Regions from separate parts of the Halobacillus sp. SY10 genome, predicted to be linked through region 2. Evidence: a T-box and tRNA genes for the amino acid it is inferred to sense, from the RefSeq annotation. Region 2 holds a T-box; the other holds one or more tRNA genes.
The links. A T-box is a leader RNA that pairs with one kind of tRNA and senses whether it is charged. The one in region 2 lies ahead of ACJA3J_RS15345 (valine--tRNA ligase), so its partner is inferred to be a tRNA-Val.
Positions count from the first base shown of each region.

Region 1 (4,987 bases), 1.6 Mb from region 2:
ATACTTATGATTACATACGATTCCGTAGCTCAGCTGGGAGAGCGCCACCTTGACAGGGTGGAGGTCGTTGGTTCGAGCCCAATCGGAATCACTAATTAAAAAAGCGAGCATTCATTATGAATGCTCGCTTTTTTTATGGTCTATAAGATTCAATGGGGACAAATGATGACATCAGGCTCATGGTTTCCTGAGCTTGTATTCTTCTATGAGTTTGGTAAGCTGAAGTCTTTGTTACAAGCTTCTGCTAATTTTTCCACTTCGTTGTTGAACCTCTTGAAATCGAGTTCATCCAATTCTTCTACTTTTACAGCGTTGATGATTGTGCTGCTGAATGTCCAAACATCTTCTTGGACAGCTTGTGACTGCGTAGCGGCAATTTTATACAAAGATTCAAGGACACTATTCATGACAGATATATCATGATAGCCATATATTTTTATTTGGTAAAAGCTCTTATACAGATACTCTTCAAAGGATTTCGGCTGGGCAATTAAACGAAGTTGGTCATCATTATCGATGTAGTATCGGATCGGTTCATAAACCGACGCCAGTTCTATAAGCAGGGATCCAATCCGGTTAATGCAGTTTGTCGCGGTATGGGGGTCGTTCAGGCTTGGTGAGATGGCTCTCACTGCAATCTCTACTAGCTTTTGTATAGAGAATTCGACATCCTGTGTATCAATCCGTTCATTCCCAATTAAAACATAAGCTGTGCATTCCTTTGGGTTTGTAAGTTCACTGTCCGCATCCTTCCAATAATAAAAGAGGGGCATTCCTTTTTGAATGTAATCTCCCATTAAAAAGCTTGTTTCAAGAATGAGGGTATGATTTTTTGCCCACTTAATAAGAGAATCGTACTGAACACTTTGTACATACCCCGACTTCTGAGCTGGTATCACATGTGCCTGGGAGCGGTCTAATGCTTTTAGCTCGCTGTCATCCCATTCCGTCGCTGTTTGATAATCTTTTTCCTCAAATGTTTTGGCGATGAGAGTTGATGTGCTTTTTCTAATTGCGCCAATTAAGTTATTCACTTTCAGGAATCGTGAAGAATGATGAATGAACAATATGAAAAATGCTAAACAAATAATGGAGACGATAACCGTGAAGAGAGGACTGACCAACCCTAAGCCCGGTTCTTTCCCTATTAGAAACAGGTTGATGAGAGAGAAAATAAAGCCAAAAGAAAACACACCCAGCACATGTTGGGTCACACGACTCTTCATGAAATCCTGCAGGGTCCGTGGTGAAAACTGTGTAGTGTACGTTGTCAGTACAACCATAATGGTCGAAAAACTAATCGTTGTCATTGTTAAGATGGAAGTCACCATCGACCCATATAAAGTTTGAGCAACTGAAGACTTCGTCAAAAAGAGAGAAGGGATGTTGTTTTTATATTCTGATATGATCCATTGATCGATGAGGGCGGTTATCGCCACAGCAATGATTGAAAGGATACTGTATATCGTAGGGAGAAACCAAAAGCTATCTCTGAGATTGATCCAAACCTTTCCTTTATTCATTGAAAAACCTACTTCCTCGTATATAGTGTATGTTTCTTAGTATGACCGATTATGGCAAGGATAAAAAGCTACTTTTACATGAACTTAAAAAACTCTTAAAATTTCATTGACACTTTATTTGTTCCGTAGTATATTATTATTTGTCAGCAAGACAGCCGACAAAATTCTACATACGATTCCGTAGCTCAGCTGGGAGAGCGCCACCTTGACAGGGTGGAGGTCGTTGGTTCGAGCCCAATCGGAATCATCCATACTAAGTGCCGAAATGGCGTAGTTTCTCATCCAGGGAGAGGCTGCGTCATTTCTTTTTTTATAGGATGTCATCATCTGCTTTTTTTCATAAGAAAAGAGACAGATAAATGCTGTCTCTTAAAATATATTGAACCTTATGATACTTCCTTGAAGTTGATGGAAATGATGCGGTCTGTTGTTGGATTATAGATGACCGCCCCTTCGATGCTCATTGTTTCCTGAGGGGATTCCATAACAAACTTGTAAACTTCCTTTATGTTACCATTCTGCTGGGTTTGGCTTACTTTACTGTAATCTGTAGCATTATAATTCGGGTAGGCCGATTGAGCGATCTCTAAAAGGTATTTCCCCCATTTTTCTTCTTCTAATTGAGGGTTCGGTGTGATTTCTACATTGATGACACCAAGATCCACACTTGCCCCTAATGTTTCAAAGGCTTTTCTGTGAAGGTTTATTTTATTTTCCGGGAAGTTAGGGACTTGATCGACGACCGTGACTAAAACGACCCGTTGATTAGCAAGGTTTTTCACTTTAATCGTCTGCCCGCATTGGTAAGGTGAATTCTGACCGACAGCAGCCGTCATGTATCGGTTATTCGACCATGGAATTCCACATTTGGTCACTTCTCCGCCCTCTGTCCAGGTGGCCTGGCCGCGCACCGGTTGTCTTACACCATAGCCATAGTAGTTTGGGTAAGTTCCATAGGCTTGAGGGTAGGCATAACGAGAATAAGGGTGGTAGGGATTTGCCCCGTAGGGATACCCATAACCATAAGGGACATGGTTAAAATTGGAGTACATTCATTTTCCCCCTGTCTTTACTTTATATCCTCAATAGCCTATGTTATATCTGGCTGGTGTGTGAACGTCCAATATGTACTCCGGTTTCCGTGAAAATCCTACATGGAAAATGAGGTTAATCTACGAGTACCACCCAGTGATCATCTTTTAATGCATCAGGTGGATATTTAAAAATGTTTTTATAGACAGCCTTCAGTTCATCGTACAGTTTTTTTGAATGGATGGTTCTTAAGTATTTGTCCGGGTTGTCTTTAAAAGATTGAAGCTTATGTAAATCAAGTCCGATTTTATAGGAGTAGAAGCGTTCAGAAGATCGTAAGAAAGATTTTTCTGTTGGCTCCGCATCACTGTGGGCAAGCGGATGTTTGCTGTGGACCCTTATTTTTCTTGATGTCTTGTTATCCTCCTCAAGTTCCTCGCCTACGTCGTAAAATTTCCTGAAGGGCGCTTCCGAATCACTGTCGATATAACTGGTACGGAAACTGAACTCTACAGCTCCGTGCTCACCAGAGACGACACAAAAGGCGAGGTATGTACACTTATCTTCGATTCCTCGATTAATCTCTTCCTTGTTACTAAAGCAGTGACAAAAGCTTTTGGTCATGATTTCACACCTTTTTTGATTAGATTTTGACCTATTATACCACGCTTAACCTATCATTCGGTGATAATTAAATTCCAAACAATGTACCTGATCCAATTGTCTTAATTTGTTAATTTACGCTAGATTTACAGTTTTTTAACCATTGTTTCATATTCTCCAAGTAATATGCGTATTGCATCGACATATAACGAGGAGGAATAAAGTTGTTTAGCAAAAAGTATATGAAAAAACTATTGCCTGTGGCTCTAACTACATCTTTAATTCTAGGAGGTTCTGCTTTTACTTTTAACGAAGAGGTTCTTGCAAAACCTAAAGAGGATAAAGGAAAGGTAGAGAACATTATTTTTCTAATTGGAGATGGTATGGGACCTAACTATACATCCGCTTACCGTTACTTCAAAGATGATCCTTCTACTCCTTATACGGAAAACACGGCATTCGATGAACATTTAATCGGGATGCAGGAGACCTATTCCTGGGATCCAGAAGAGAGCATCACGGATTCCGCTGCCGCTGCAACTTCAATGGCAGCTGGAATTAAAACCTACAACAATGCAATTGCTGTGGACATGCAGAAGAATGAAGTGAAAACCGCTCTCGAGTTGGCGAAGGAAAAAGGCAAAGCAACAGGCCTTGTAGCGACTTCTCAAGTAAATCATGCTACACCTGCTTCATTCGGTGCTCATGATGAATCCCGCCACAATTATAATGATATCGCTGATGATTACTTTGATGAAAAAGTAAATGGTGAACACAAGATTGATGTGCTGCTCGGTGGAGGAACTACTTATTTTAAAAGGGAAGATCGTGACCTGACCAATGATTTCCAGAAAGATGGATACAGCTATGTGGAGTCTCGTGAGGAACTTATGGAAGATTCTAATGATCAAATCGTTGGTTTGTTCGCTCCTAAAGGCATGGATAAGATGATTGACCGGTCTTCAGATGCTCCTTCTTTGGAGGAAATGACTTCTTCAGCATTGGACAGGCTGAGCGAGGACAAAGATGGTTTCTTCCTGATGGTTGAAGGCAGTCAGATCGACTGGGCGGGTCATGATAATGATGTAGTAGCGGCTATGAGCGATATGCAGGACTTTGAAGCTGCTTATGAAGAAGCCATTGAGTTTGCGAAGAACAATAAGAATACATTAGTTGTTACGACAGCAGACCACTCTACAGGTGGAATGGCTATGGGGCGGGATGGAGAATATCAGTGGAATCCTGAACCTTTGAAAGCTGCGAAACGTACACCTGACTTTATGGCTGCAGAAATCTCAGAAGGAGCTGGAGTCGAAAAAACGTTAGAACAGTACGTGGATCTTGACTTGACGGACGATGAAGTCCAATCCGTGAAAGATGCAGCAGAAAATGGATCAGTGACGGAGATTGATAATGCGATTGAGCACATTTTTGATATTCGCTCCGGTACAGGATGGACAACCGGCGGCCATACGGGGGAAGATGTGATTGTGTACGGTTATGGTCCTCAGTCTCAACAATTCGCAGGACTTCATGATAACCACGAAGTTGGACAAAAGGTCATGAACTTGATGGAGAATGGAAAAATGAAAAAGCAGGCACATAAATAATTGAAAAAGCTTCCCTTTCTTAGGGAGGCTTTTTTGGAAAAAGGAGAGATAAACGTTGAAACGTTTGTTGCTATTATTGAGTTTAACCATTTCCATTATTCTCACAGGGTGTTCAAACCATGTGGCTGGAGAAGGGAATGAGTCGGAGGGACAATCTCCCTTATTTGAAATTCCAGAACAAACGAAGTATAAAAATAATCCCCAAGCTCCCGATGATCA
Region 1 covers NZ_CP174345.1:1,327,409-1,332,395, forward strand. Annotated here, with positions in the region: tRNA gene ACJA3J_RS06805 (tRNA-Val) at 19-91, shown strand; gene ACJA3J_RS06810 (DUF2254 domain-containing protein) at 204-1,523, opposite strand; tRNA gene ACJA3J_RS06815 (tRNA-Val) at 1,698-1,770, shown strand; gene ACJA3J_RS06820 (DUF3889 domain-containing protein) at 1,910-2,575, opposite strand; gene ACJA3J_RS06825 (hypothetical protein) at 2,691-3,179, opposite strand; gene ACJA3J_RS06830 (alkaline phosphatase) at 3,383-4,768, shown strand; gene ACJA3J_RS06835 (hypothetical protein) at 4,824-4,987, shown strand, end outside.
Region 1: it has a tRNA-Val gene. The T-box ahead of ACJA3J_RS15345 (valine--tRNA ligase) is inferred to sense a tRNA for this amino acid. The anticodon was not compared.

Region 2 (4,987 bases):
TCTTGAAAAACTCACCTCTATGAAACGAGCAGGCGCTGATCTCATTATTACTTATTTCGCTAAAGATGCAGCTCGTTGGTTAAATCAATAACGCGGACAGAAAGGGTGTCGTAAAATGAAAACATTTGATCGTTCAAAACAAGCCTATACGAAAGCAGTAGACTTAATGCCAGGTGGAGTGAACTCCCCTGTACGTGCATTTAAATCTGTGCAGATGGATCCGATTTTTATGGAAAAGGGTGCAGGTTCTAAACTCTATGATCTCGATGGCAATGAATACATCGATTATGTCTTAAGCTTTGGTCCATTAATTTTAGGCCATGCCGATGAAAAGGTGACAGAAGCCTTAACCAAAGCGACAGCGAATGGGACGAGCTTCGGTGCTCCTACAGAAATGGAAAACGAATTGGCTTCCCTTGTAAGAGAACGGGTGCCCTCTATTGAAATGCTGCGTATGGTGAACTCAGGAACAGAAGCGACGATGAGTGCCCTTCGTGTGGCTCGTGGGTACACAGGCCGCGATAAAATTTTGAAGTTTGAAGGAAATTACCATGGCCATGGAGATTCCTTGCTGATCAAAGCAGGCTCTGGCGTAGCGACTCTTGGACTGCCGGACTCTCCCGGTGTACCGGAATCCATTGCGCAAAATACGATAACGGTCCCTTACAATGACTTAGAAAGCGTCCGATACGTTTTCGAAGAGTTCGGAGACGATCTAGCTGCTGTCATTATTGAGCCTGTTTCCGGAAACATGGGTGTCGTCCCACCAAATGATGGCTTCCTGCAAGAGTTAAGAAAGATGACGGAAGACAATGGGACGGTCCTGATCTTTGATGAAGTTATGACTGGTTTCCGTGTTGGATACTACAGTGCTCAGGGCCACTTTGGTGTGACTCCTGACATGACTTGCCTTGGAAAAGTAATTGGAGGCGGTCTTCCTGTAGGCGCCTATGGTGGAAAGCGAGAAATCATGGAACGGGTCGCTCCTGTTGGAGATATCTATCAAGCCGGTACGCTTTCTGGCAACCCGCTCGCGATGACGGCAGGCTATGAAACCATCTCCGCTATGACGGAAGAAGCATATGCTTCCATTAACAAAAAAGTAGATCGCCTGATTGAAGGTTACGAGGAAGCCGCTGAAAAACACGACATTCCACTGACAGTGAACCGGGCGGGTTCAATGGTCGGGTTCTTCTTTACAAACGAACCTGTAACGAACTTTGAAACAGCCAACCAATCCGACTTGGAATTGTTCACGCGTTATTTCCAGGGAATGATTGAAGAAGGTGTGTATTTACCGCCTTCTCAATTTGAAGGGTTGTTCTTGTCTGTCAAACATACGGACGAAGATATCGAGAAAACAATTCAAGCGGCTGAGAAAGTCTTTTCACAAATTAAAGGATAATAAAAGCGCATGGGGAATCCCCATGCGCTTTCGTTATGTATATTACTCTAACTCTCGCATAAGGTGGTAATAGAGAAAAGTGTTTATTACCTTAGGGAGGGGACCGTACTTTGCAAAACAAACAAAATGTATTTTCCTTTTATTTAGATGAATCCATATGGTTCAAGGAAGGACAGGGCGTTCGCGAGTTAATCGGCATATCATTAGAACCTGAAATTACCATTGAAGAGCTTGGAGATGAGGTCCGGTTGAAAGGGACTGTCGATCTTGCAGGCGAATACATTCCAACTGGAAGCCAGGATGCGCAGGATGAAAGTCCTCTTGCACCTTCTGTTCGAACCATGGATGTAGTCGAACCATCAGAAGAAGGGATTCATACGTTCAGCCACTCTTTCCCAGTGGAAATCACTGTTCCATTAGAAAGGGTATCGAATTTGGAAGATGTGCTCATCGACATCGAAAGTTTTGATTACGAACTTCCAGCCAATCGTCAACTTCGCCTTCATGCCCATGTGAATATAAACGGACTGGAAGAAAAACAACTAGAAGCATCTAATGAACCGACGTTTGATGAATCCGCGACGGTCGGTCCGGTCAATTTCCAAGAACAAAGTCCAAAAGAATCTCCTGTCCTGCCAGAACGTGAAGCGCCTATTTTTCGGATTGATGAAAAAGATGAAAGTGAGCATAAAGAAGACGATGATGATGGCCGTTGGTTTTATAAGAAATCACAAAGTTTTCCAGAGTTTTTTGGTCATGCTCAGGAAAATACCCAGTTACCTCCTGAAGAGCCTTCCTATGATAGTAGCGAATGGGGCGAAGTCAGTGTAGAAGAGTCCAGCAGCGAAGAATCCGATCAAGAAAGTGCTCAGGCACCTGGAGGCATGGACGGGATCAAACAAATCTTCAAACACCTGTTCCCGAACAGGGAGGACACGTACACACAGATGAAAATGTATATTGCCCAGGAAGAAGAAACGCTGTCCTCTATTGCGGAAAAGTATGAGGTATCTGTGAAACAATTAGAACGAGTCAACGATTATAAAGATGACGTTTCTCCTGGGCAGATTGTGTATATTCCGAACTAAATCCATTTATATTTGAAAGCGAGATACAAACCCAGGACCAATCCGAGAAGGAAGATATCGAAAGTAGTCGGGAAGATAATGGTTCGTAGTGCCTGGAAAATAACGATGGGAAGTAAGGATTTTTCAATGACAAACAACCAGGTTCTGCACCATGGAGGCAGACGATAACGATACAAACGACTCATAAAAAGCACCTCTTTTCATAGGAGAATAAAGGCTCCTGGGCAATCTGCTCAGGGGTTTTCGCCTTTTTCTTTGACAGAGTTGACTAAATGCCTCTTTTTTATATACAATATGTATTATAGTCTTTATACGTGAAATGCTTAGATAGGGAAGAGTACATGAACAATTCCTTCAGAGAGGAAAACAGTTGGTGAGAGTTTTCCAGGAACCCTGTTGATGGAAGGTCGCCCTTGATGCAGCTTCTTTGAACAACGAGTAGGAGAAGCCGGTTAGAAGCCGTTATTTTTATTTGAGTGTACAGGAATGACTTCCTGTAAATTAAAGGTGGTACCACGGAAATGAAACCCTTTCGTCCTTTTTAGGATGAAAGGGTTTTTTATTTTTATAAAGAGAATAAAAGGAGGAAGATCGAATGGATCAAAAAGATCTTTCAATGCCTACAAAGTACGATCCGGCAACCGTAGAAAAGGACCGGTATCAATACTGGGTAGATGGTAAATTTTTTGAAGCAACAGGAGATAAAAACAAGGAACCTTATACAATCGTCATTCCACCGCCGAACGTTACAGGGAAGCTGCACCTCGGCCACGCGTGGGACACGACATTGCAGGATATCTTGACACGTGTGAAGCGGATGCAGGGATATGATGTACTCTGGCTACCGGGCATGGACCATGCGGGAATTGCTACACAAGCAAAAGTAGACGCAAAACTTCGTGAAGAAGGCATCTCTCGTCATGATCTCGGCCGTGAAAAATTCCTCGAAAAATCGTGGGAGTGGAAGCATGAGTATGCGAAATTCATCCGTGCCCAGTGGGAAAAGCTTGGACTTGGACTTGATTATTCTCGTGAACGGTTCACTCTTGATGAGGGTCTTTCAGAGGCTGTTAAAGAAGTTTTTGTAACTCTTTATGACAAAGGCCTGATCTACCGCGGAGAATATATCATCAACTGGGACCCTGCCACGCAGACGGCTTTGTCTGATATCGAAGTGGAGTATAAAGATGTGCAAGGTGCGTTTTACCATATGCGCTACCCGTTGAAAGATGAAGAAGGCACGATTGAGATTGCAACCACTCGTCCTGAGACGATGCTTGGAGATACAGCCATTGCCGTTCATCCGGAAGATGAACGTTACAAGCACCTGATCGGTAAAAAAGCGATCCTGCCGATTGTTGGTCGGGAAATCGAAATTGTCGCTGATGATTATGTCGATATGGAGTTTGGTTCTGGGGCTGTGAAAATCACTCCAGCGCACGATCCTAACGACTTTGAAATTGGGAACCGTCACAATCTAGAGCGAGTTCTTGTCATGAATGAAGACGGAACGATGAATGAAAATGCCGGCAAGTATAAGGGTATGGATCGCTTTGAATGTCGTAAACAAATTGTTAAGGACCTCCAGGATGATGGTGTTCTCTTTGAAATTGAAGAACACTTGCACTCCGTTGGTCACTCTGAGCGAAGCGGAGCCGTCGTTGAACCTTATCTTTCCACGCAATGGTTCGTTGATATGAAGCCACTTGCTGATGCGTCGATCGACTTGCAAAAGGGAGACGATCAAGTACAGTTTGTTCCTGATCGATTTGAAAAGCCATATCTACACTGGATGGAGAACACAAGAGATTGGTGTATTTCCAGACAATTATGGTGGGGCCATCGTATTCCTGCCTGGTACCATAAAGAAACGGGCGAAATTCATGTCGGTAAAGAAGAGCCGAAAGATCCGGAAAACTGGAAACAGGATGAAGATGTCCTGGATACTTGGTTCTCTTCCGCCTTATGGCCTTTCTCTACGATGGGATGGCCTGATGAAAACAGTGAAGATTATAAACGTTACTTCCCAACCAACGTACTCGTTACAGGATATGACATCATTGGTTTCTGGGTAAGCCGCATGATTTTCCAATCCCTAGAGTTTACAAACGAGCGTCCATTCAACGATGTTCTTATTCACGGTCTTGTTCGTGATGCTGAAGGACGCAAGATGAGTAAATCGCTTGGAAATGGTGTCGATCCGATGGATGTCATTGATAAATACGGGGCCGATTCACTTCGTTATTTCTTATCCACTGGTTCATCTCCTGGTCAGGACTTACGCTTCCACTGGGAGAAAGTAGAATCAACTTGGAATTTTGCCAATAAGATTTGGAACGCTTCCCGTTTTGCCTTGATGAACATGGGCGACTTAAAGCATGAAGACATTGATATCACAGGTGAAAAATCAGTTGCTGATCAATGGATTTTGACTCGTCTCAACCAGACGATTGAGCAAGTGACGACGAACATCGATAAATATGAATTCGGTGAA
Region 2 covers NZ_CP174345.1:2,976,387-2,981,373, reverse strand. Annotated here, with positions in the region: gene hemB (porphobilinogen synthase) at 1-91, shown strand, start outside; gene hemL (glutamate-1-semialdehyde 2,1-aminomutase) at 116-1,405, shown strand; gene ACJA3J_RS15355 (LysM peptidoglycan-binding domain-containing protein) at 1,516-2,493, shown strand; gene ACJA3J_RS15350 (hypothetical protein) at 2,490-2,678, opposite strand; T-box leader at 2,809-3,036, shown strand; gene ACJA3J_RS15345 (valine--tRNA ligase) at 3,089-4,987, shown strand, end outside.